DNA from 3 places in the Paenibacillus sp. GCM10027629 genome. Region 2 is predicted to be linked to each of the others. Evidence: riboswitches for the same ligand, from Rfam matches in the RefSeq annotation. Region 2 holds a riboswitch; each other region holds the start of a gene.
What was found. Region 2 has a riboswitch for cyclic di-AMP ahead of ACFQZR_RS27790 (resuscitation-promoting factor). Riboswitches for the same ligand answer to the same signal wherever they lie in the genome.
Positions count from the first base shown of each region.

Region 1: another riboswitch for cyclic di-AMP. It lies ahead of ACFQZR_RS25825 (KamA family radical SAM protein); the one in region 2 lies ahead of ACFQZR_RS27790 (resuscitation-promoting factor).
Region 3: another riboswitch for cyclic di-AMP. It lies ahead of ACFQZR_RS16270 (3D domain-containing protein); the one in region 2 lies ahead of ACFQZR_RS27790 (resuscitation-promoting factor).

Region 1 is NZ_JBHTGZ010000017.1:29,924-37,946, reverse strand. Features, by position in the region: gene ACFQZR_RS25850 (MDR family MFS transporter) at 1-714, opposite strand, end outside; gene ACFQZR_RS25845 (hypothetical protein) at 900-1,223, shown strand; gene ACFQZR_RS25840 (ABC transporter ATP-binding protein) at 1,528-2,271, shown strand; gene ACFQZR_RS25835 (ABC transporter permease) at 2,268-3,287, shown strand; gene ACFQZR_RS25830 (TetR/AcrR family transcriptional regulator) at 3,309-3,968, shown strand; gene ACFQZR_RS25825 (KamA family radical SAM protein) at 4,036-5,241, opposite strand; cyclic di-AMP (ydaO/yuaA leader) riboswitch at 5,431-5,569, opposite strand; gene ACFQZR_RS25820 (response regulator transcription factor) at 5,632-7,215, opposite strand; gene ACFQZR_RS25815 (sensor histidine kinase) at 7,218-8,023, opposite strand, start outside.
Region 2 is NZ_JBHTGZ010000021.1:9,600-17,622, reverse strand. Features, by position in the region: gene ispE (4-(cytidine 5'-diphospho)-2-C-methyl-D-erythritol kinase) at 1-842, opposite strand, end outside; gene ACFQZR_RS27815 (small, acid-soluble spore protein, alpha/beta type) at 986-1,159, opposite strand; gene veg (biofilm formation stimulator Veg) at 1,313-1,588, opposite strand; gene yabG (sporulation peptidase YabG) at 1,714-2,607, opposite strand; gene rsmA (16S rRNA (adenine(1518)-N(6)/adenine(1519)-N(6))-dimethyltransferase RsmA) at 2,714-3,616, opposite strand; gene rnmV (ribonuclease M5) at 3,622-4,167, opposite strand; gene ACFQZR_RS27790 (resuscitation-promoting factor) at 4,312-5,436, opposite strand; cyclic di-AMP (ydaO/yuaA leader) riboswitch at 5,705-5,891, opposite strand; gene ACFQZR_RS27785 (TatD family hydrolase) at 6,073-6,840, opposite strand; gene ACFQZR_RS27780 (HD domain-containing protein) at 6,891-8,023, opposite strand, start outside.
Region 3 is NZ_JBHTGZ010000009.1:1,473,063-1,481,085, reverse strand. Features, by position in the region: gene ACFQZR_RS16290 (sensor histidine kinase) at 1-742, shown strand, start outside; gene ACFQZR_RS16285 (ABC transporter substrate-binding protein/permease) at 1,093-2,538, shown strand; gene ACFQZR_RS16280 (amino acid ABC transporter ATP-binding protein) at 2,531-3,253, shown strand; gene ACFQZR_RS16275 (Nramp family divalent metal transporter) at 3,552-4,916, shown strand; cyclic di-AMP (ydaO/yuaA leader) riboswitch at 5,087-5,261, shown strand; gene ACFQZR_RS16270 (3D domain-containing protein) at 5,264-5,989, shown strand; gene ACFQZR_RS16265 (polysaccharide deacetylase family protein) at 6,051-6,938, opposite strand; gene ACFQZR_RS16260 (dihydroorotate dehydrogenase electron transfer subunit) at 7,129-7,818, shown strand; gene ACFQZR_RS16255 (dihydroorotate dehydrogenase) at 7,811-8,023, shown strand, end outside.

The DNA.
Region 1 (8,023 bases), on a different contig from region 2:
AATTGCGCCAATAATTCCGCCGATCAAGTAGTATCTCAGCGTAACGTCTTTCCTAATAACATGCCATGTTGCCGCAATCGTGACCTTCGGTTTCTTGTCTCCTTCAATCTGCTTAATACCAAAAGCCATAAGTAACCCGTATAATACAACCGCATAGATGAAATAAATAAATCCTGTAATCAGAAAAGGTGTTGTTCCGCTGCGCATACCGAAATAGGCTCCCAGCAGAGGCCCCACCGCAACACCAATATTAATAGCTAAATAGCGAAGCGAGAACATCTGGAACCGTCGTTCCTTCGGTGTCAAATCGGCCATCAACGCCTGAGAGACCGGTTCATAGAACGATCGGCATAATCCGTTCACCATATTTAACAACATAATAATAACCGGTGCCTTGAAGATGGAGAAACCGACGAACGCGAAGACCCAGCCAAACAATGCGGCCATCATAATAACCCGTCTTCCGAATCGATCGGATAATGCGCCGCCAATAAAACCGCCGAACATGCCGGCTAAGGACCCCGCGCCGATGACGAGTCCGATCATGACAGCACTCATGGACGTTGTTTTCGATAAATAAATCGCCAGGAACGGCATACTCATGGATGAAGCTGCTCTCGCTAAGACCGTTCCGACAAGCAATGAATTGACGATGGGATGCTGCGAACGAAGCGTGTTATAACTGTTGGTCAATAATTGAATGAATCGTTTCACATGATCCCTCCTTGTAACGATAAGATTCTATTAAACTGTGGTAATCTATTATTTCCACAAATTGTTATCATAATTTATCAGAATTGGGATAGGGGTTCAAGTGCTTTTCGAAAAATCCAGAGATATTTTTGCTGCCTTCAAGTAACATGGTGGAAGATAGAGCCTAATGGAAAGAAGCGATAACAATGGCATTTGGCATAAAAAGAAAAGAATTGGAGCAATGGAAAGATGCTGTCTCGCGTGGTGAGATAGCGTATATCACCCATTATTGGGTGGAGCCGCGCTTCCCTGGAATCACGACGATCACGAAGGTCGGCTGTGCGGATATGGATCGATTGCGGGCATGGTGTATAACGCACAAACTACCACCAGAGCGAATTCATCAACGGGATGCCTTCCCGCATTTCGATCTAATTGGACCACGGCAATACGAGATCCTGAAGCAGGAGCAGCTATGGGATCAAATCGAGCGCTTCAAGCTGCAAGAATGGTACGAACAGAATCAATAGCTAACGAATCGTAGTGTGCTTATTTACAAAAAAGTGAGCTGTTTTTCGAACTAACGAATCACAGCAGCGTTATTGGGCCTAAATTGGGTAGTTTGAGGTGCTTTTTCTAGAAATAACGATGCTGGAGTTCGTTAGATGAGATAAGGCCTCATTTCTCGAGGAATAAGAACCGTACGATTCGTTAGCGATGTCATGCGAATAGGTAATCCGATAGAACAATTAAAATGAGTGATTACTCACTTCTCAAGATGAAGGAAGTAACATATAATAGGGGTGTATTGAAAATGAGTGATCACTCACTTTTATGAGGAGCGTGAATTCCTTGTCCAACATCTTAGAAATTCGCGATATATCCCGTTCTTTTCACGGGCGAACCGTCCTGCAATCGATCCATCTTCAGGTCGAGCGCGGCGAGCTTTTCGGCTTACTCGGGCCATCCGGCTCCGGGAAGACAACCTTAATCAAGTTAATGACCGGCATGGACCGTTCCGACAGCGGGGAAATTCATATCCTTGGCGAGAAAGTCCCAAAGCTCTCCCTCTTGAAGCGTATCGGTTACATGGCGCAATCGGATGCACTGTATAATGAGCTAACTGCTCGTCAGAATCTGCAATTTTTCGCATCCCTCTATGGACTGAGTGGGGCTAGACGGAACGAACGGATCGATGCGGTACTGCGTGTCGTCGATTTGCTCGATCATAAAGATAAGACCGTTGCAGCGTACTCCGGCGGCATGAAGCGACGGCTATCACTCGCGATCTCTCTCCTGCATGAACCAGAATTGCTTATTCTGGACGAACCGACAGTCGGTATTGACCCCGTGCTTCGGCAATCGATTTGGCAAGAGCTGCTCGCCTTGCGCGATCAGGGAACGACGATTATCCTCACCACACATGTCATGGATGAGGCAGACAAATGCGATCGCATTGGCCTCATTCGTGATGGTCACTTAACCGCTGTCGATTCCCCTGCAGCACTCAAAGAACGAAGCGGTACAACGACGCTCGAAGATGCGTTCATTGTCCTTGGGGGAGGTGTCCTCGCATGAGAACACGTGCATTAGCCTTACGAATCATTCGCCAGTTCCTTCGCGACAAGCGGACACTCGCGCTTATTTTCCTAGCACCGCTGCTTATCTTAACGCTGCTGAACTTCATCTTCAACGGTCAACCGATTACACCGAATATCGGTACTGTCCAGCTTCCCGCCCCGGTCATCGAGCGGTTAAATAGCACAGATGCGAATGTTACAACCTATACCAATCAAGCGGAAGCGAAGCAAGCCCTAGAAGCTAGAGATCTCGATGCGATCCTATCGCTTACAGACGGCAAGCCTGACTTGATACTCGAAGGCAGCGACCCCTCGATGAATCAAGCGATTCTCCTTCGGCTTCAGAAGGTGATGCAAGCGAATACGCCGACGATTCAACCGAACATTACCTATTTGCATGGAAAAGAAGGCATGTCCTCCTTCGACTACTTCGGACCTGTTCTGATCGGATTCTTCTCCTTCTTCTTCGTATTCATGATCGCCGGCGTCTCCTTCCTGCGCGAACGCACGACAGGAACGCTTGAACGGCTGCTTGCTACACCGATCCGGCGCTCCGAAGTCGTCGGCGGATATCTATTAGGGTTCGGCATCTTCACCTTGCTGCAAGCCACGCTTATCACGTGGTTCGCCATTGAAGTGCTCGGCATGTATATGGTCGGCAATTTTGGGCTCGTGCTCCTAATCAACCTGCTGCTCACCTTGACGGCACTGACACTCGGCACGCTGCTCTCCTCTTTTGCCAGCAGCGAGTTCCAGATCATTCAGTTCATTCCGCTCGTCATCGTCCCGCAAGTGTTCTTCTCCGGACTCTTCAATCTGGATGCAATGGCGCCTTGGCTGCAGAAGCTGAGTTACATCATGCCGCTCTATTACGGGGCTGATGCCATGCGAGGGATTATGATTCGCGGGGAAAGTATTGGCGACATTCAGCTCGATATCTATATCCTGCTTGGATTCTCGATCGTCTTCGCACTACTCAATATCGCAGCGCTGAAGAAGCAGCGCGCGATCTAATCTAGCAAGGAGTTGACCTATATGACCAAATCGCTGGAGCCATGGATGGAGGAGCTCTTGCAAGGCGATCCTACCGCTCCACGAACCGCCAAGCAAGTGCGAATCTTCGAAGCAGCGATTGAAATATTCGCGGAGAAAGGCTATGCGGCATCTTCAACGAGCGAGATCGCCCAGCGGGCTGGCGTCGCGGAGGGAACGATATTCCGCCACTTTAAGACCAAGAAGGACCTGCTGCTCTCGATCGTCACACCGGCCATGGTGAAGCTGCTTGCCCCCTTTCTTCTGAGAGAGTTCAAAGATGTCCTCTCCAGAGATTACGATAGCTTCGATCAGCTCCTTCGGGCACTGATCGACAATCGCATTACTTTCCTGCAGCAGAATCGCAGCTTGTTCAAAATTGTGGTGCAGGAATTGCCCTTCCACCCCGATCTCCAGAAGCAGCTGCAGCAGCTCGTCTTCAACGAGATGAAGGGACGATTCGAGAGAATTATTCATAAGCTGCAAGGCGAAGGAAAGCTGATTGATCTCCCCTCCCTCACCATTATGCGGCTTAGCGCCTTCTCTATCTTGGGCTATGTACTGTTCCGTTCCATCTTGGAGCCCCAAGAAGGATCAGATTGGGATGACGCACTGGAACGTGAAGCCACGATCCAATTTATTATGAAAGGGTTGGCACCTTAACAAAAGACGGGCTGCTTCCCAGCATCACTCTGAGAAGCCACCCGTCTTTTATTTTACCGTTATGATGTTATTGATTCACAGCCTTCATCGCTGGCTGCGACGCCGCCGAACGGCTTGCCTTCTGCGGGAATTGCGGCAGCTCATTCACCGAGACAATCGCATCTGTCTTCTTCTTCGGCTTCTTCCAATATGCTTCATTCCCCGGCAGATCATCGAACCATGACGCATCCTTCGGACAAGGCAGCATCATAAATTTACCGTAATGGTCATCTCTCGATTGATGATACTTCAAGTAAGCTTTTCCTTTCTCAATCGCGAGAATTTCGATTTTACCGGATGTATGACTCATCGATAGTCGGATTCTTTTGCCGAGGCCGGATGTCTTCGCTTTGGCTTCTTCAACGAGGCGATACACCTGTTCGAGCGGCAGGACAAAATCCCGATTTCCCGCAACAGGGCGGTTAACGAAGAAGTAATATGGCGTGACCCCCGCCCAAGACAACTTATCGAGCAATTCCGCTAAGACATCAGCGTTATCATTAATGCCCCGAAGGATCGGGGTCTGATTCACGACGATCGCTCCAGCTTGATGTAACGCCTCAAACCCTCGTCTTGCTTCAGGCGTTATTTCACGCGGATGATTGATATGGGCCATCACATAGATCCGGCGATCACTATTCGAGAATGTCCGAATGGTATCGAGCAGCTCCTCATCCTCATAGATGCGCATCGGGTTGAACACGGGAATTTTGGAGCCGAGCCGAATAATCTTCACATGTTCAATGTCTCGCAATTGCTCAATAATCATTTTCAATTTGGGTGTTGCCAGAATCAAGCTATCTCCGCCTGTCAGGAGCACATTGTTAATCTCCGGATGCTGCCGAATATATTCGATGCCCGGACTCACATCCGACATCGCTTCTTTTACATCATTACGGAACAGACGTTTACGGAAGCAGTACCTGCAGTACGCACCACATACCTCGGATACGATGAGCAGAGCCGTCGTCTTATACTTATGCTGACAACCCGGAACCACGTAATTCGTGTCCTCATCGGACGCATCCCATCTACCGTATTCGGATAATTCTCCCTCATTCGGGATTACCAATTTCTTAATCGGGTCATTCGGGTCGTTCCAGTCAATCAGCTTCAAGTAATAATCATTCACGCGAAATACGAACTTCTCCGTTATTTGCTTCAACTTCGCCCGTTCTTGCTCCGGGATCTCCACAATTTTATCGATATTCGTGATATATTTCGGCTGTGCCATATTGTTGTTCCTCCTTGAAAGTCAGATTTATGGTAACGCTGTGTCCCTCCTCTCGTTCTTCAACATAAAAAATGACCCGCAGTCCGCAAGCGTAAGCATGTGCTTCGTCCTTGCAGGCAACCGGGTCACTCTCGATTAGACGCAAAAAGACCCGGTTCAACGGGTCAGGGGTGCGGAAAAAGTGTCTATGATTGACCCATCCACTGCTGACGAGGTTAGCTGTCGGGCTCGGGAAAGATGGTTCCCTACAATACATCCTTGATTCGCCCCTAAAAATTGGTTCCCCCGCTTTCCGATCTCATATCCGGAAATTAAGCGTATTTCCATTTTACAACAATTTATCTTAGACAGTCAAATATTAAATTATCGTATATTTCAAGAAGTCACATTTCAACCTAATTGGCGCCGGAAATGCTGCGGTGTCGCATGGTAGACCTTCTTGAACATTTTCGCAAAATAGGAGAAATTGCTGTATCCCAGCGATTTGGCAATATCCGAAATCGGCATCGACGATGTAGCGATTAATTCCTTTGCTACCTTCATCCTTTCATTCAAAATGTAATCCGTGATCGATTCGCCCACTTCACGCTTGAATAGCCTGGACAAATACGCAGGATTCAGATGCACATACTCCGCGAGCTGTTCTCTTGTAATCACTTCGCTCAGATGATCGGCGATGTAACGTTGAACTTGTTCAATCACTGAATCGTTCTGATGCAAGGAATGGGACACCAGCCCGATGAGCTTCAATGCCCAAGCATGCATCTGATCCAGTGTTCGAGGTGCGGCCCCGTTCAATTGCCCCTGCCCCTCATGCAGCAGTTCATGCGCAGACACCCCATTCTTGTGCAGGATGTAATGAATCATCTGAAGAAATCCATGATTGAATGCCTGCAGTGCGCTCGCAGATAGTCTTGCGTCCGACCGGAACGCTGCAATACACCGCGCCAGCTCCTTCTCGATCTCTTCCCGCTTCCCCTGCTCGATCAGAATCGTCCAAGCAGTGAAGAGCGGCAGCTTCATCATGCCGGTCTTCTCCCGGTTGCGCAAGAAGTACACTTGATTGGATTTGTGCAAGTTGTTGTATTCCAGCTCGAGCAATTCATGATACATCTCGCTCACGTTAAATAACGAAGTGACTTCCCCAATATAGCAAGAGATCTGACAATTGAAGTACTGCTGACAAGACTGAATATACTCCTGGCACGCCTCGGACAGCCCTGCACTTCCGCTATGCCCCTCGTCCAAATAACGAATCACGACATTCACGCCCTGACGTGTCTGAATGACAACCCCATTCGCCTCATGCAGCAGCAGCTCGGACGCCCCCTTCCGAATGGCATACTCCATCATTTCTTCATCTCTTGTACTGAACTCCCGTTGCCATGCTTCAACACTAATAAGAAGAGGTAAAATCTTAATATCCGGCTTGAACGTCAGATCATGCTCCTCGAGCAAACTCTGCACATTGGTCGGTGTACAGGTAATGCGATTCGAGAGTACGTCATTCCAGAATTTATCGGCAATGAGCGGCTTCTTCTTCGTCCAGAGATCATAATAGGGCTTGTATTGTTCGCGCAGCTGCAGCAATTCCTTCTCCTGCTCAATCGATTGCAGCATCTTGGCCAAGGTCGACTGCAGCACTTCATATTCCACAGGCTTGAGCAAATAATCGAAGCTATCGAGCTGGACCGCTCGCTTCACGAAGCTGAAATCGGCATGTGCTGTCAAGAACACCGTCTCGGTCGCAGGCGAGTGTGCATTCACCCATTCAAGCAGCTCAATACCCGTCCCCTTCGGCATCTCGATATCACAGATGAGAATATCGATCGGTGTACGTTCGAATACCTTCATCGCTTCCCGCATGTTATAGGCTTCATGGACTTCCGATACTTGCAGCTCCTCCCAATTCACACCGCTCTTAATCCCCAGCACAGCATAAATCTCATCATCCACGATCAGCGCTCTATACATCGTTACCCCTCCCAAGGTCCACTATCATAAGAACTGAACTGCGTAAGCGTGCGATAAGGAAGTACAAGCCTCACTTTCGCGCCGGCACCCGGCTCATTCGCGAATTCAAGCACTGCCGCTTGCCCGAAAATATGTTTCAATCGATGATGCACATTCCAGATGCCGAGATGCTCATCCTGCGGCTGCGTGAAGTAACTTCCATTCTGCAGCGATTCAAGCGCCTCTTCAGGAAACCCGCTTCCATTATCCACAATGACGATTTCATATAAATCTGGCTCTGCTAAGCGAGCTATACGAATCTCCATGTGAAACGGACGATCCATAAAATCAAACCCATATTTGATCGAATTCTCAATGAAAGGTTGGATTAGCAGAGGCGGAATACAGGCTCTATCCAGTCCTTCCGCAATATGGTACGAATACGTAACCCGCTCAGGGAAACGCAGCTGCTGAATCCGGATATAGCTCTCCATATGCTCCATTTCCTCCGCAATCGTCACAACGACTTGATTCGTCTTTGTCGCGAATCGGAAATATTTCACCAGATTCACGCACATGACCTGAATCAGCTTGTAATTCTTAATCTCAACCAAGTTGTAGATGATGTTGATCGAGTTTAGCAGAAAATGCGGATTGATCTGGAGCTGTAGATGCTTCAATTCTGCCTTATGCGCCTTAATTTGCTCCTCGTAGACGTTAATCTTCAACGCCTGAATTTCAGAAGCCATATCGTTATAAGCATCATTAATAATCGTGAACTCTCTCGTCTTCGGATTGTGCAGGCGGAAGGACCACTCGCCTTGCTTGA
Region 2 (8,023 bases):
CGAACAGCATATACTTCTTTGCAGAATCCTCTAAGTCCATTATAGATTCTCGCCACTTTGGATTCCTTCGATACAAGGCCGAAGACTGTCGGTCCGCTGCCTGACATCAATACCCCATCCGCTCCCAGCTTCATCATTGCATCCTTCAACTGGTGTACTTCAGGGTATAGCGATAAGGTAACATCTTCGAGCACATTGCCAAGTTGTCCGCACACATCGTGGAACTGCTGATTTTCGATCGCAGAGATCATATCCGCCATGGACGGGTGGCCGTTCAACTTGTCTACCCGAAACCGTCCATAGACATCAGCAGTAGAGACATTGATCGGCGGCTTTGCTAGAATCACCCAACATTGCGGCGGATTCGGGATCATTTCTAATTTCTCGCCACGACCTCGAGCAATCGCCGTACCTCCCGTCACGCAGAAAGGAACATCTGAGCCCAGCTCAGCACCCAACTCCTGAAGTTCATGATCCGGAATATTCAGCTTCCAGAGGCGATTCAATCCACGCAGTGTTGCTGCTGCATCACTGCTTCCCCCTGCAAGACCTGCAGCCACCGGGATCTTCTTATCCAGGTGGATATAGACACCCTGCTTGACGTCATAGCGATTCTTAATAAGCTTCGCAGCTTGAAAGGCAAGGTTCTTCTCATCAAGCGGAATATAACCCGCTTGACTCGATATAATAATCGTGTCGCGAGGCAATTCCTCCATCTCGAGACGATCTGCGAGATCGACCATCGTCATAATCATCTCAACTTCATGGTAACCGTCTTCTCTTTTATGTAACACGTCCAGCAATAAATTGATCTTGGCTGGCGCTTTCTCATATACTTTCACGGTCTTCACCTACTTTATCTGATCGAACGTTCTAGGAACTTAACATATTATATCAGAATCATATATTGAAGTCATTTGAAGCCGTCACAGGAAATAAAAAGCGAAGAACGCCACCTGTGTCGGACATCCTTCGCTCATGATGATTATTTTCTTGATGCGGCTTGTTCAGCCAATTGGATGGCGCGTTTAACCATATTTCCTGCATCCTTGGCTCGGATGTTGGCCCAACCTTCATTCTGGACTGTCTCATAAAACCCGAGGTCCTTTGCAAGCTCAACTTTCAATTGATCTGACATGACACTTCTTCTGCGGCTCATCTCAGGTCCTCCTTTAAGGGATGTATTTATGACTGGAGTGTATTCGCTGCCCTTATCGTTAGTATGGCTGTTCCCTATCCAGATCATACTCACTTATCACTCCATGAAAAAAGACAGCCCCGAAGGGCTGCCGTGATGCTTACTACAAAAGCCTTAATTCTGGATATATGTGATGCGCACTTGGCCATCGTCCTCGCATACCGATAATTCCACAGATTCCGTCAAAATGTCGGCGTAACTGTATGAAACACGCTTAAATGCGTTCTGGTCCTGGTCAAGTTTAACAATGAAAACAGATGGGTAGGTTTCTTCAAGTACACCGGTACGTTCAATGGTCTTTCGGCGACCACCGTTTGCTCGCAGCATAATTTTTCGCCCGACATGGGCTTCTAGGCTACGTTTAATTTCCAACAGCGCATTTTTAGCCATTGTCAACTACCACCTCTTTCCTTGTCCATTATAACCAATTCAAGGGGTGATGTCAAATAACTGAATATTATATCAACGATTATTTGAAGTTGTCAACGGAAAATTTGTTAAATTTCGAAAATTATTCACGGAATCGACGGAACAATGTCCAAATTAGTTAAGTCTCGAAGTTTCGGAAGACCGATTCGATAACTTCCCCGCGTCTCAATACCACCCATACCGTCGGTTCCCGTAATCGTCTGGGAGAGAACTTCCACAATATTTATCGTCTCCCGGATCGGTGTAAAAGATGCCTTCGCTGCAACATACACCGGATCTAGCGCATGGATGAGAATACGTCCCGGTGAGCTTGCGAAGTTCGCACCTGCTTGGAGCAGTGCTTCGAAATGCGACTGACATGCCCCTGCAACGATATTCAATACATCGAAATTCCGTTCATATTGCCGTGCCGTTTTGATGGCATTCACGAAATTCTGAGAGTTCTTATAACTGGATAAGCTGTACAAATCACGATTCTTCAAATGCCTATAGACGCCGTCATGTCCGGTAATGACAACGATATCCGGATTTACACGGGGAAGCAGTCGGTAGAGGACGTCAGCCATGTTTGCTTCTGTCACGTAATGGCCTTCGGCTGGGACCCGCAGTTGATTGTACAAATCTAGACTCTTCTTTAAATAATTCGGATCCCCGTCCAAGTGGAGCACTTTGCCGGGTACTTCAAAGTAAGGTTGGTGGTTCATCATTTTCTGATTCAAATCTGCCTGGTTCCGCTCGGTCTGCACGCGTCTATGCTGTTCCAGAAGCCGAGTCGATTCCTTCGCACGAATAAACGCCTGCTCTTCTTTATAGTGTAGAGGTTTCCCCTCGGTTACAGGCATCAAATCATTCGTGGGAGCATCCGCCAATAGACGAAAGTCAATCCCCTTGATAATCACTAAATCTTTCATAAATGCCTCGATGCGAAATGTGACGTCTCCGCCATACGATTTTCGAACGACAAGATCTCCTTGCTTCATGGCCCAAATCACCTCTTCTGTCTATCGTATGGAGGTGCCCATGGATTGGTGTCTATCTTCTGTTCGAATCCACATCGATTTCCTGCAATCAACCGGATTTTAGCGGTTATACCCGTCCTGCTGCCAACAATACGTCGCTAAGACGCGCAAATTCAGCGATACTTAGCGTTTCGCCTCGGCGCTGAGGTTCAATACCCGCTTCCTGTAACGCGGCTTCCAGCGCCTCACGGCCGCCTTCATTGAAGAATCTCGCCTTTAAGTTATTCGCAATCGTCTTCCGTCGCTGCGCGAACGAGGCTTGTACTACTTGGAAGAAATGGGCTTCGTCTGCGACCTGAACTGGCGGTGTATCCCGCACCTTCAACTTAATCACAGCAGACTCCACGTTCGGCTGTGGAATGAACACCGTATGCGGTACCGTACATACCAGCTCTGGCTCGCAATAATATTGGACTGCTACACTTAGACTGCCGTAGTCTTTCCCACCTGGGCGAGCAGCCATCCGGTCCGCCACTTCCTTCTGGATCATCACCACAATATTTTGCAGCGGTAGACGTTCTTCGAGTAGCTTCATAAGAATGGGCGTCGTAACATAGTAAGGAAGATTCGCTACGACACTGACTTTGCTTACCTTAGAGAACCGCTCCTCGAAAATTTGCTTCAAATCCACTTTCAGCACGTCTCCATGAACGACGCCTACATTCGGATAAGGTGCAAGTACCTCTTCCAGAATCGGAATCAATCGTGTATCGATCTCTACTGCTGTCACTTCTGCTGCCGTCTGCGCAAGACGTTCTGTCAGCGCTCCGATCCCAGGTCCAATCTCAAGAGCCCCCATGGTCTCATCAAGTTCTGCAGCATCTACAATTTTGTTCAATATATTCATATCAATCAGAAAATTCTGACCTAGACTTTTCTTAAATGAAAATCCATGCTTTCCAATAATATCTTTCGTCCGCTTCGGCGTCGCAATATCGATGCGTGCCCCAGCTGAATTGATTTCTTTCATCATTTCTACAGCCCTTCATTTTCAATTTGCTCTAACGCGGCCAAGAACTCTTCTCGGCTTATCTGGAACATGCCGCACCGTTTATAGAACTGCTTTCCGTTGCACATGCCAATCCCAAGTATATCCCCCATCGCCCTTCTGCGACTCGCTGCATTCGGATGGGTAATTAGTCCTGCATCCATCAGATCACCCCAATCGATGAGCTGTTCATTCTTCTCATATTCCGTTCGTAGATGATCCAGCGCATACCGGATTGCTTCTGGCGATGCGTTCTCTACACCGATGTCCCCTTTGTAGGTGGCATCCGCTTCCTTCAAGAAAGCGTGCTTGCAGCCCGGGATACGATTCGATATAATCTTGCGAATACGTTCCCCGGCATGATCCGGATCTGTCAGAATGATTACGCCTCGACGCTCCTGAGCCAGCGCAATACGCTTTAATATCGCATTGTTAATGGCAGACCCCCCGGTCTCGATCGTATCGGCCTCTACAGCCCGCCGAATGGCCGTGGTATCGTCTTTCCCTTCGACCACGATGACTTCCTTAATCATGTACAATCCGCTTCCTTTCTTTTCTTCCGCAAAATACAAAAAGAAGAGGTTTCCCTCTTCTTATCATGGCATATTGTTATGGATAATACTATATGATTAATACACGATTGGCAAATGAAGCATGGCCTAGAATTACGACCCTCATTAGCTCGCCGACGGTTTGACCGGTCCAATCACATAGACGGTATGCCCCTTCTTACGGCCGAATTTATTCGCTGTCTTTAGGGATTGAATATACACGTCAATCTTATTGCCCTTAATAGCGCCACCTGTATCTTCCGCTCGTCTAAATCCGACTCCTTCGATGTATACCCACCAACCAATCGGAATGACGTCCTTATCTACAGCGATTGTGCGCCCTTCGGTTACGGTCGTGCCTGAAGCCGTCCGCGTTCCAATGCCATCTTCTTCCGAAGAATAGGCGGTTAACGTTACATTTTTCAGCACTTTTGCATATTTCACTTCTTTACCAAGGCTATGAATTTTCGCAACCCCTGGTCCACTAGCAGACAAAGTTCGGACTTTAGCCTCAGGTTTCTTTGTACCATAAGCAACGATCTTGTGTGTTGCCTTGGATTTATAGGCCTTATCAACCATTTTGATCGAAACCAACTTGCCATCTTCGAAGACCTTCTCAATCTTCTGAACAACAAGTCCAGACTTTCCGTCTTGGATTAGCTTCTGTTTGCCTTGCAGGAGCGTTGCATCGGGTTTTTTGACGAATTCAAAAGGAATCGATACTTCGCGATTTACCAACTTCGTACTGACGCGTGTAATCTTAATATCCAGTTTGTTCGAAATCGGTGTATTCAGCGCAGGTGTAATTTTATCGTCTTCAGATATTGGTATATTCGCAGCTGCGAGTACTTCTTTGACTGTTTTTTCGGTCGTAAACAAGTTTTTTGTCTGACCATCTGCTGTGACAAGAACGGGAACCGCACGCCAAATTTCAACGCTGTCACCATCCTTAAGCTCCGATTGGAGCGGCATCGACAGCTTGTCGTATGCGCCGACTTGTATAGCTTGTTCATCCAGTAGGTGCTGTAATACTGTGTTTGTCGTTTCGACCTGGATATGTTGTCCGTCTACGACCAGAGAAATATCCTTCTTGGCGTAAACATTCAGCACCACCATTAACATGAAAGTCATCGCGAGTGACAGTAGAGCCACGAGTGATATCAAACGCACGTTTTCATGCATCCATCGCAATGCGAAAGACATGCTGGATGATCGTGTACCATGGGATTCCTCAGTTTGGAAAACGCCCACGTCTTCAGACCTCCTTCATAGTCCCGCCGTCAGGTGTTAAGCATGATCATAAATTGACGAAGACTATATACTGTATTTTTGCACAACGGCCGCATCAACCTGCATGTGACAGCTGTACACCATCCTCTGTTAGGTACGTCCCCCCACCTCCTGTTCTGTAACAGTATGACGTCCTACTCAACTTTATTCAAAAGAAAAGAAGCCTAGCGTAAAGAGGGTCTCTTTCGTGGCTTCCTGTTGGAAACAATAGTTGATGGCCGCACGAGGGTACCTCTCCCTGCACGCTTACGAGGTTAGCTGTCGGATTCGGACGTGAGAGTCGCCCTAAGATTGCTATCCCGCTCATGGCGAGAAGCCCTCTATTCACCCCATTAAGAAATCAATTACGAACCCTCCTGAGAAGGTCCATATCGGTTCCCCCGCTCTCCAATTTGGAGACTCAGCGATACAAAATGGATGGAACAATATTCAAACTCTGATTTGAATCATACTCTGAATGCTCCATGCTTGTAAAGAAGGCATCAAACTCATTTTTAGATATTAATGGTTAAAATTTTGTAATATTCTTCGATTTTTGAGATGAAAACTACCTATTTCACCCGTTTATTAAGTTTTTCATGCGTTTTTCACCGTTTTTCATCCTAAGTGGAAACAGGCTTGGGCATTTTTCATCGTAATTTTAGCAACTTCTTCCAAATTCAGCCCTTTTATTTCCGCTGCTGCCTCCGCGACAAGACGTACATAACCTGTCTCATTTCGCTTCCCGCGATAGGGGTGCGGCGTCAAATATGGCGAGTCTGTTTCGATCAAAAATCGGTCATTCGGAACGTTCGCGAGCACCTCTTTGGGAACCCTTGCATTCTTGAATGTAATGGGGCCACCAAATGAAATATAGAACCCCAAATCTAGGCATTGCTTGGCAATTTCCCAGCTGCCGGAGAAACAGTGCATTACGCCTCCACATTCCTCAGCATGCTCTTCGCGCAAAATGCGAACGACATCCTCGTGCGCATCCCGATTATGAATAACGATCGGCATATCAAGACGCTTTGCTAACCGAATTTGTTCACGGAATACGCGATGCTGCACATCCTTTGGTGAGGTATCCCAGTAGTAGTCCAGTCCGATCTCACCAATCGCAACAACCTTCTCATGTGCACATAACTTTTCAATCCACTCGAGGTCACCAGGCTGCATCGTAATCGCATCTTGCGGGTGCCAGCCTACAGCAGCATAGATAAAATCATAGCTTTCCGCCAATTTCATGGTCGTCGGGATCGTCTCACGGTTAAACCCGATATTAATCATCTGCGTAACGCCTTGCTCCAGCGCTCTTGCAATGACTTCCTCCCGATCTTCGTCGAATTGTACTGCGTCTAAATGCGTATGTGTGTCGAATAACATCAGTTCATAATCTCCTTCTAATGTCTTAATTTGATATCTTTTGTCCTTGATTATGTCGTTGGCATATCGAATAATTTAGAAATTTCCCGATCAAGCAGGTGGGCAACGGCGCGTAGTTTATTTTCAGGAAAATACAAACGGAATTTGCCTTTGCGAATGCCGCTGATTGAACGCACAATTTCGGATACTTCGGAAATTTCCCGAAGCTGTTCATGATGATTCAAGAGCACAATCTGCTTGCCCATCGGATGTTCTCCTGAGCGATAAATCGAATAGGATAAGTCCGTTGGCGAGTCAATTTCCAGATCGTAGGCTGGATTTAACCCTGCATGTACGAATTGCTCATGTATCTTATCTTTCTGCTGATCATCCAAGTGATCTAACGTGACATATTTATATAATTTACGCTCCATGAACCGATCGCACAGATCCGCAAGGATCTCATCTTGCTCCTGCGTCCACTGCATAAATACTGTCTGAATTAAAGCCTCATCGAGGCGTATATATTGCTCCATTGAAATTTTTCCTTCAAATAAAGAAGGCAATGGCTCCAGCATGAATTGGAACGAATATTCGTTGTCATACAATTCTTGTGCCCGTTTGAAAATTTGTCGCAGGATAATTTCAGAGCTGCGTGTCACGGGATGGAAATAAACCTGCCAGTACATCTGGTATCTCGACATCAAATAATCCTCGATCGCATGCATACCGCTCTCTTTCACAACAATGCGGCCCCGATAAGGTCTTAACACCCGAAGAATGCGGTCCATGTCGAATGTCCCGTAATTCACACCGGTAAAATACGCATCTCGAAGTAAATAGTCCATACGGTCCGCATCAAGTGCACTGGATACAAGGTGAACAACAATAGGTTTATCGTACGTCTTCTGAATAACAGATGCAACCCGCTCAGGGAAGTCATCCGATATTCGCCGTAGAACCTCATGGATTTCCGAGTTCTCTCGAATGATTCGACAAGTCCAATCTTCATGATGCATCTGAAACGCCTCTTCAATCGAATGTGAGAACGGTCCATGGCCAAGATCATGAAGCAGCGCTGCACACAGTGCAAGCAGCCGCTCTTCCTGCGGCCAATCTGAATACCCGCTTCGTTCGAATTGCGAAATAATCCTGCGCGTAATCTCATACACGCCCAAGGAGTGCGAGAATCGGCTATGCTCCG
Region 3 (8,023 bases), on a different contig from region 2:
GAACTATATGGCTGAAGAAATCGTTCGCAGTGATCAGGTGAAGAATGATTTCGTATCATCGATTTCTCACGAGCTCCGCACACCGTTGACAGGGATCAAAGGATGGACTGAAACGCTCGTATCTGGCAATTTCTCTGATCCTGAAGAGACGAAGCTGGGGATGACGATTATTGCCAAGGAGACAGATCGATTGATTGGGCTTGTTGAAGAGCTATTGGATTTCTCAAGATTGCAGCAGAAAGAAGTGAAGCTGCATCAAGATCCTGTTGATATTATAGGGCTCCTGACAGAGACGAAGCTTCAAGTTCGAACCAAAGCGGAACAGAAGCAGGTACGGCTTACGATTAATGTGAGCGGCGTACCGGTACCGATCATTGGTGATTTCAATCGATTGAAGCAAGTATTCTTGAATATCATCGATAATGCCCTTAAGTTCTCGCATGTCCAATCGAACATCTTCATTCACATCGAATATGAGCCGAAGGAATGTATCGTAACGGTTCGTGATACAGGTATCGGAATTACTCAAGATCACATTACCAAAGTGACGGAGAAGTTCTACCAGGTGAATCCGTTAGGCGGGGGCACAGGACTTGGTCTCGCGATTACGAGAGAATTGGTCGAGCAGCATGGAGGGACACTAACCATCACGAGTATTTCGGGGGAAGGAACGTCCGTCATCGTATCTTTGCCGAAATGCGATAAAATGCATGAGATCATTCAGGACGAGTCTGATGTGTAATCGATAATGCGTAGAAATGAATCATATACCTTATATGAAAGGCGGTACTTATACTTATAAGTATCGCCTTTTTGGCATGCTATGGAAAGTTGGTAACGGCAGGGAAGCTGGGGGTCCAATATCACTGCCCGTTGCGTTAGCGCATGTCTTTGTCGCTGAAGGGCATCCTAAAATGACGAAGATAACCTGATATATTCCATCTTTTTGAAAATTGACCAACATTATATTGTATTGAATCAGGAAAACGTTGGATTACTCGAATTTTGTCGAAAATAATTGTTGTATATTCATGCATGATAACGTATAATTCTCCTTGCGCCATGATAATAAGACATAAGAGGATTGATCGAATGAAAAGAATTAACGCATTGCTTGCATGTTTATTAACAATCATGTTGATTGCCGGTTGTAGTGGAGTGAATTCCGATGCATCTGGACAATCAACGAACAGTAAAAAATTGGTACTTGGAACAAGTGCAGATTACCCTCCGTATGAGTTTCATAAGAAAATCAACGGTACGGATGAAATTGTAGGATTTGATATTGAAATCGCGAAAGAGCTCGCGAAAGATATGGGTGCAGAACTCGTCATTGAAGATATGAAATTTGACAGTCTGCTGCTCGCGTTAAACTCCGGTAAGATTGATATCGCCATGGCGGCCATGAATCCAACGGAAGAACGTAAGAAGAATGTAGACTTTTCATCGATCTACTATACATCGGATCAAGCCGTCTTGGTACGTGCTGAAGACAAAGATAAGTATAAGACGATGGATGATTTGATCGGGAAGAACATCGGGGCTCAGAAGTCGACGATTTACGAAGATATTGCCCGAGCTATTCCGAATGCCAAGGTTGATGCGCTGAGTAAAATGTCAGATATCCTTCTTAGCCTTGAATCCAAACGCGTTGATGCCCTAATCGTGGAGCTGCCTGTTGCAGAATCTTACGAGAAGAACCGTTCAACACTCGCTATTGCAGACGCACGCCCGAAGTCAGAGGATAACGGTTATGCAGTTGCTGTGAAGAAGGGCCGCGAAGATCTTGTGAGTCAAATGAATAAGACCATTGATCGCTTGATGAGCGAAGATAAAGTGAAGAAATATGTAACAGATGCAACGAAGCTTGCGGAAGAAGGCGATTCCAACATATGGACGATCCTCGTGCAATACAAGTCTACATTCCTTAGTGGAGTATGGTGGACGTTACTCTTATCGCTTGTTACCGTTGTGTTCGGCTTCATTCTTGGTGTTATTCTAGTTCTAATGCGCCGTTCTCGAATTAAGCCATTCAAGTGGTTGGCTATAGCTTATATTGAGTTTTTACGCGGGACTCCGCTTATGGTTCAGTTGTTCATTATTTACTTCGGACTGCCCTCCATTGGTATTGAGTTCCCGAAATTCATTGCAGGTGCGATAGCATTATCCCTCAATAGTGCGGCATATCTTGCGGAGATCTTCCGTGCAGGTATTGAGTCTGTTGACAAAGGACAGCTCGAAGCTGCACGTTCACTCGGGATGAGCCAAAGCATGGCGATGCGTTACATTATTCTCCCGCAAGCTCTGAAGCAAGTGCTTCCGGCGATTGGTAATGAGTTCGTCGTTATTATTAAAGAATCGTCCATTGTCTCCCTGATCGGGATTACAGATATTATGTTTCAAGAAGAAGTTGTACGTGGAAGCACTTATGCAGGGTTACCACCGCTTATCATTGCGGCTGTGCTGTACTTCATTCTTACATTTACGTGCTCTAAGCTACTTGGAGTCGCAGAACGGAGGCTGAAGGCAAGTGATTAAGGTAACAGACCTGCACAAACATTATGGCAAGCTTGAAATCCTGAAAGGCATCGACATGACCATCGAAAAAGGGGAAGTCGTTGTTGTGATCGGTCCGAGTGGATCGGGGAAAAGTACTTTTCTACGATGCCTTAATCTGCTTGAAGTTCCTACGAAAGGAACGATCCAATTTGAAGGGAATGCAATTACAGATAAATCGCACAATATCAATGCCACACGCGAGAAAATGGGCATGGTGTTCCAGCAATTTAACCTGTTCCCGCATATGACTGTCTTAGACAATATTACGCTTGCGCCGCTAAAGGTATTGAAGAAGGACAAAGCTTCGGCGGAGCAAATTGCGCTCGATTTACTTCGCCAAGTTGGTCTCGAAGATAAGAAGAATGCTTATCCTTCGCAATTATCCGGTGGGCAGAAGCAGCGTATTGCGATCGCTCGTGCGCTTGCTATGCAGCCGCATGTGATGTTGTTCGATGAGCCGACATCAGCGCTTGATCCAGAAATGGTCGGGGAAGTGCTGGATGTCATGAAGTCCCTCGCAGCACAAGGGATGACGATGGTGATCGTCACGCATGAGATGGGATTTGCCCGCGAAGTCGGTGATCGAATCGTGTTCATGGATGGCGGGAATATTGTCGAGGAAGGCGATCCGCAGACGGTATTCAGTCATCCGAAGCATCCGCGTACGCAAGAATTTCTTAGCAAAGTACTCTAATCGAGTCGTTCTTACAATCCTCCGTCCAAGCAAGGACGGGGGATTTTTGCATGAGAACCCAGTGACACGGGTATTGTGATAAATTGTTGGTGAGGTACCGAAATTTAGGTATTGACAAAAAAAGTTTCCCTAGTACAATTTAATTAGTAGAACATTTATGATTCCTCTGAATAAGATGCATTGAAGTGGCTTTTATTTTTACCCTAAAAGTTGCACTAAGGAAAAATATTTTGTCCAATACACAATTGACATAGACAGGTATGAGGAAAGTACCACCAGTAAGATAGGAGTGATTGTTATGGAGAACAATGTAGAAATGAAACCATTGAGTGAACCAGCTTTTGCGAAGAAAGCATGGCGACAAGAACGGGATCAGCATTCTTTACCTGAAGTTTATCGGTCCATGAAAATTCCTAAGACAGGTTCATGGCTCAAGAAGTTTTTAGCATTTGCGGGCCCAGGTTATCTTGTTGCCGTAGGTTACATGGATCCGGGGAACTGGGCGACGAGTATTGCCGGAGGTTCGATGTTCGGCTATACGCTACTGTCCGTTATCTTCATTTCCAACTTGATGGCGATGTTACTGCAGGCACTTGCTGGCAAACTAGGGATCGTAACGGGGCGTGATCTTGCGCAAGCTTGCCGAGATCATTATACGAAACCAGTGAATTTCGTATTGTGGGTGCTGTGTGAGCTGGCGATAGCCGCTTGTGATTTGGCCGAAGTCATCGGGGCAGCGATAGCGTTAAATTTGTTATTCGGGATTCCACTTGTATATGGCGTATTAATTACCGCAGTGGATGTCCTCATCGTTCTGCTCCTTCAGAACAAAGGGTTTCGATATATCGAGATATTAGTCATTTTATTGATCGTAACGATTGGCGGCTGTTTTGTGGTTGAATATTTCTTATCCAGACCGGATCTTGGTGGAATTGCACGTGGATTCATTCCTAGTGCTGAGATCATTACGAACCCAACGATGTTGTATATTGGCATCGGAATTCTAGGGGCCACCGTCATGCCTCATAATTTGTATCTGCACTCATCCATTGTACAGACCCGGGGCTACGACGAGAACTCGGCAGGGAAACGTCAAGCGATTAAATACTCGACTTGGGATTCATCCATCGCCCTATTATTCGCGTTATTCATCAATGCATCGATTTTGATCATTGCATCTGCCACCTTCCATGAAGCGGGTATGACGAGCATTGCGGATATCGGAGATGCCTATCATATGTTGACACCACTACTCGGCACAACACTAGGCAGTATCGTTTTTGGGGTCGCTCTACTAGCATCGGGCCAGAACTCGACGTTAACAGGAACGTTAGCAGGACAGATCGTCATGGAAGGTTTCCTGAATATTCGACTCAAACCATGGCTGCGCCGCTTAATTACGCGGATGATCGCTATTATTCCAGCGGTTATCGTAACGGTAATGTATGGTGAGAAGGGTGTTAGTGATTTGCTCATCCTGAGTCAAGTGATTCTCTCGCTCCAGCTGTCCTTTGCAGTCGTACCACTCGTGAAATTTACAAGCGATCCTGCTAAAATGGGTGAGTTTGTAAATAAGTCTTGGATCAAATGGACGGCATGGTTCGTAACTATCGTCATCATTGTATTGAATGCATATCTGTTATACAATACCTTCTTTGGTTAAATAAAAGTCGTTTTATCATTGGAAGACCTATTCGATTCGAGCCTCAAAACTCGAAGAATAGGTCTTTTTGCTGTAATTGTATCAAAAAATTAATCATGAAAAATGCTGATACACCGCGTGGTTGCGCGATTTGTTAAAATTTGCTTGCGCACTGGTTACAAAATTGTGATATATTGATTGAGCCGAAACTTCGCTTGTTGAAGTGCGGGGGATGATTCACAGCTGAATGGATAATACCAAAATCCACAAGAATCGATTCAGCTAGGGGTGAAGCGCCATGAGCGTAGGGTTGTATCCTCAACCCAAACCCGACAACTAACCTCGTAGGCGTATGAAAAGGAGGAATTATGAAAATTTTTAATCTGAAGAAATTGTCCATTACGTTGTTTACTGCATTCTTAGCTGTTCAATCGATTACTGTTGTTGCAGCAGCGCCTTATTACGCGAAAGACGGAGATACGTTCTTCAAAATCGCAAAGACGAACAGCATCGATATGAATGATCTCATGAAGGCGAATCCGAACGTCGATCCACTCAATATCTATCAAGGATTAAAGATTGAATTTCCTGGAGCCAAAGAAACAAAAGCTGAGGTTGCCTCAGCACCGCCTGTGGCAGATTCGAAGGTGACTGCAAAATCTGCATCGGAGCCTACAGTGATTAAAGAAGAGAAACCAGAGCCAAAGAAAAAGGAAGCAGCAGTGTCTGCATCGTCTGATAATGTGGTCCAAATCTCTGGAGAGCCTACAAGCTACAAGAAGTCCTTGAATGTGAAAGCGACAGCCTATACAGCAGCTGCAAGTGAGAATGGATCGTGGGCAGGATTAGATTATTTCGGTAATCAATTAACGCATGGTACCATTGCTGTTGATCCTAAAATGATTCCGCTAGGAACAAAGGTATTCGTGACAGGTTACTCATTCAATGGTCTGCCAGCCGGTGGGTTCGTCGGTAGAGCCAATGACATTGGTGGCAGCATAAGAGGGAATCGCATTGATATCTTCGTAGATACAACGCAATCGAGTGCAAGTAAATTCGGCATTCAAAATGTAAAAGTATTTGTATTATCCTAAATGCGAAAAACGCTTCCCATCCTTGAACAAGGATGCAGGAAGCGTTTCTGCGTTCATCGCGTTATGCATTGTTCTTACGCACATGAAACATATCGGTGAGTGTGACGAATTGATAACGCTTATTTTTTAATCGTTCAATCACGCGAGGCAGAGCTTCCAACGTTCCATTCAAGACGCCCCCAACATTCCCTCCAGCATGCTGCAAAATGATCGAACCCGGCCGGGTTGTCGTTAAGATATTGCTCATGACCCTTTGAGCGCTAAGACCTCGCCAATCCTGCGAATCAACATTCCAATTGACAATGATATACCCTTGGCTCCCAGCCCACCTTACTTGCTGCTCATTGATCTCCCCATAAGGGGGGCGAATGAACTTAGGGTGATACCCGATAATTCGATGCAGTATGGCGTCCGTCCGCAAAATTTGCTGTTTGAATTTGACCATGGACAATTTCGTGAGCAGAGGATGATTGTAGGTATGGTTGCCAACGAGATGTCCTTCTCGAACCATACGTCTTATGATATCAGGATGTTTTTCTGCTCGGTAACCCATTACGAAAAATGTCGCTTTCACGTTATATTCTTTTAACACATCTAGCACTTTACCTGTGAATTCATCAGGCACGTCATCGAAAGTTAGGGATACGCGCCTGGCATTGGAAGCTCCGCTATTCTTGAAAATCGTAGGGTACTTATGGCGCAAAGCGGATAATGCTCGATAGCTTTCTTCAGCACGAGATTGTCGTCTAGACTTGGCACGCTCGGATTTCTTGCGATGTGAGACCGTTTGTCTTGTCGTACCTGGTTCAGGCTTATGATCCGTTCCCTTGGAATGAAGTGTAACAGGGGATGTCTCTAGCGCCTTGGGTAGCGGTGAGGAATTTGAAGAATTTGAACAACCGCCACAGAGAACCAGCAGGACTAGGAACAATATACAACACGAACGCAAGCGAATCCCCTCCCTTCATACTCTGATATGCACATTCGGAATCCGTCTCCTTGTTATGTCCTTTTCAATGGTGAATTATGCGAATGTTACCAAAGGAATCAAGCTCAAATGTGAACATTGTCACAGCTTCTGCTAGCATGGCAAGTCATAGTATAAGGAGGCCAAAACCCTGTATATTAGGAGGGCGCGTGTGAATATTGTTAAGTCGAATGTCAAGATCGCAAAAGACGTATACCTGATGAAAATCGAAGGACAGTTTGAAGGGCGAATGGGGCAATTCTACATGCTACGGGCGTGGTCAGATTATCCTGTGCTTTCCAGACCTATCAGTATATATGATCTCAGTGAGCATGAGATTAGTTTCTTATATCACGTCATTGGGGAAGGGACAGAACGTTTCAAGCAGCTTGAAGCGGGGGACTCAATTCAGCTGGAAGGCCCGTATGGCAATGGCTTCCCAGAGGCTCAAGGCAAAGTGGCGCTCGTCGGTGGGGGAATCGGTATCGCGCCATTATATCTAGCTGCGAAGCAGCTGCATCAACCAGATATATATCTTGGGTTTAGCCGAGAATCCTATCTGGTCGATGAATTTAGGCCCTTCGCAGGCGATGTTGTCTGTGATGTAGGCGGAATTATTGTGAATCAAATCGATTACGCAAAGTATGACACGATTATCACGTGCGGACCGCATGTCATGATGCAAGCTTTGGTGGAACGTGCGCAAGGATCGGGTGCAGAAGTCTATGTTTCGCTGGAGAAGCGGATGGCTTGTGGGATTGGTGCATGTCTTGTATGCAGCGTCATGTGCCAAGGTGGAAATCGAAAGGCGTGTGTGGATGGGCCGGTATTTGCAGCGGAGGAGGTTCGATTTGATGCTTAACATGGCATGTGAAATTGCGGGTGTACCTTTTAAGAATCCAATTGTGATGGCGTCAGGTACGTTTGGTTTCGGTAAAGAATATGCCAAGCTCTACGATATCAATCGACTTGGCGGTATTTCAGGTAAAGGGTTGACCCTTGCTCCGAAGGCAGGAAATCCTGGTGTTCGTGTCTGGGAGACCCCTTCCGGTATGCTGAATAGTGTC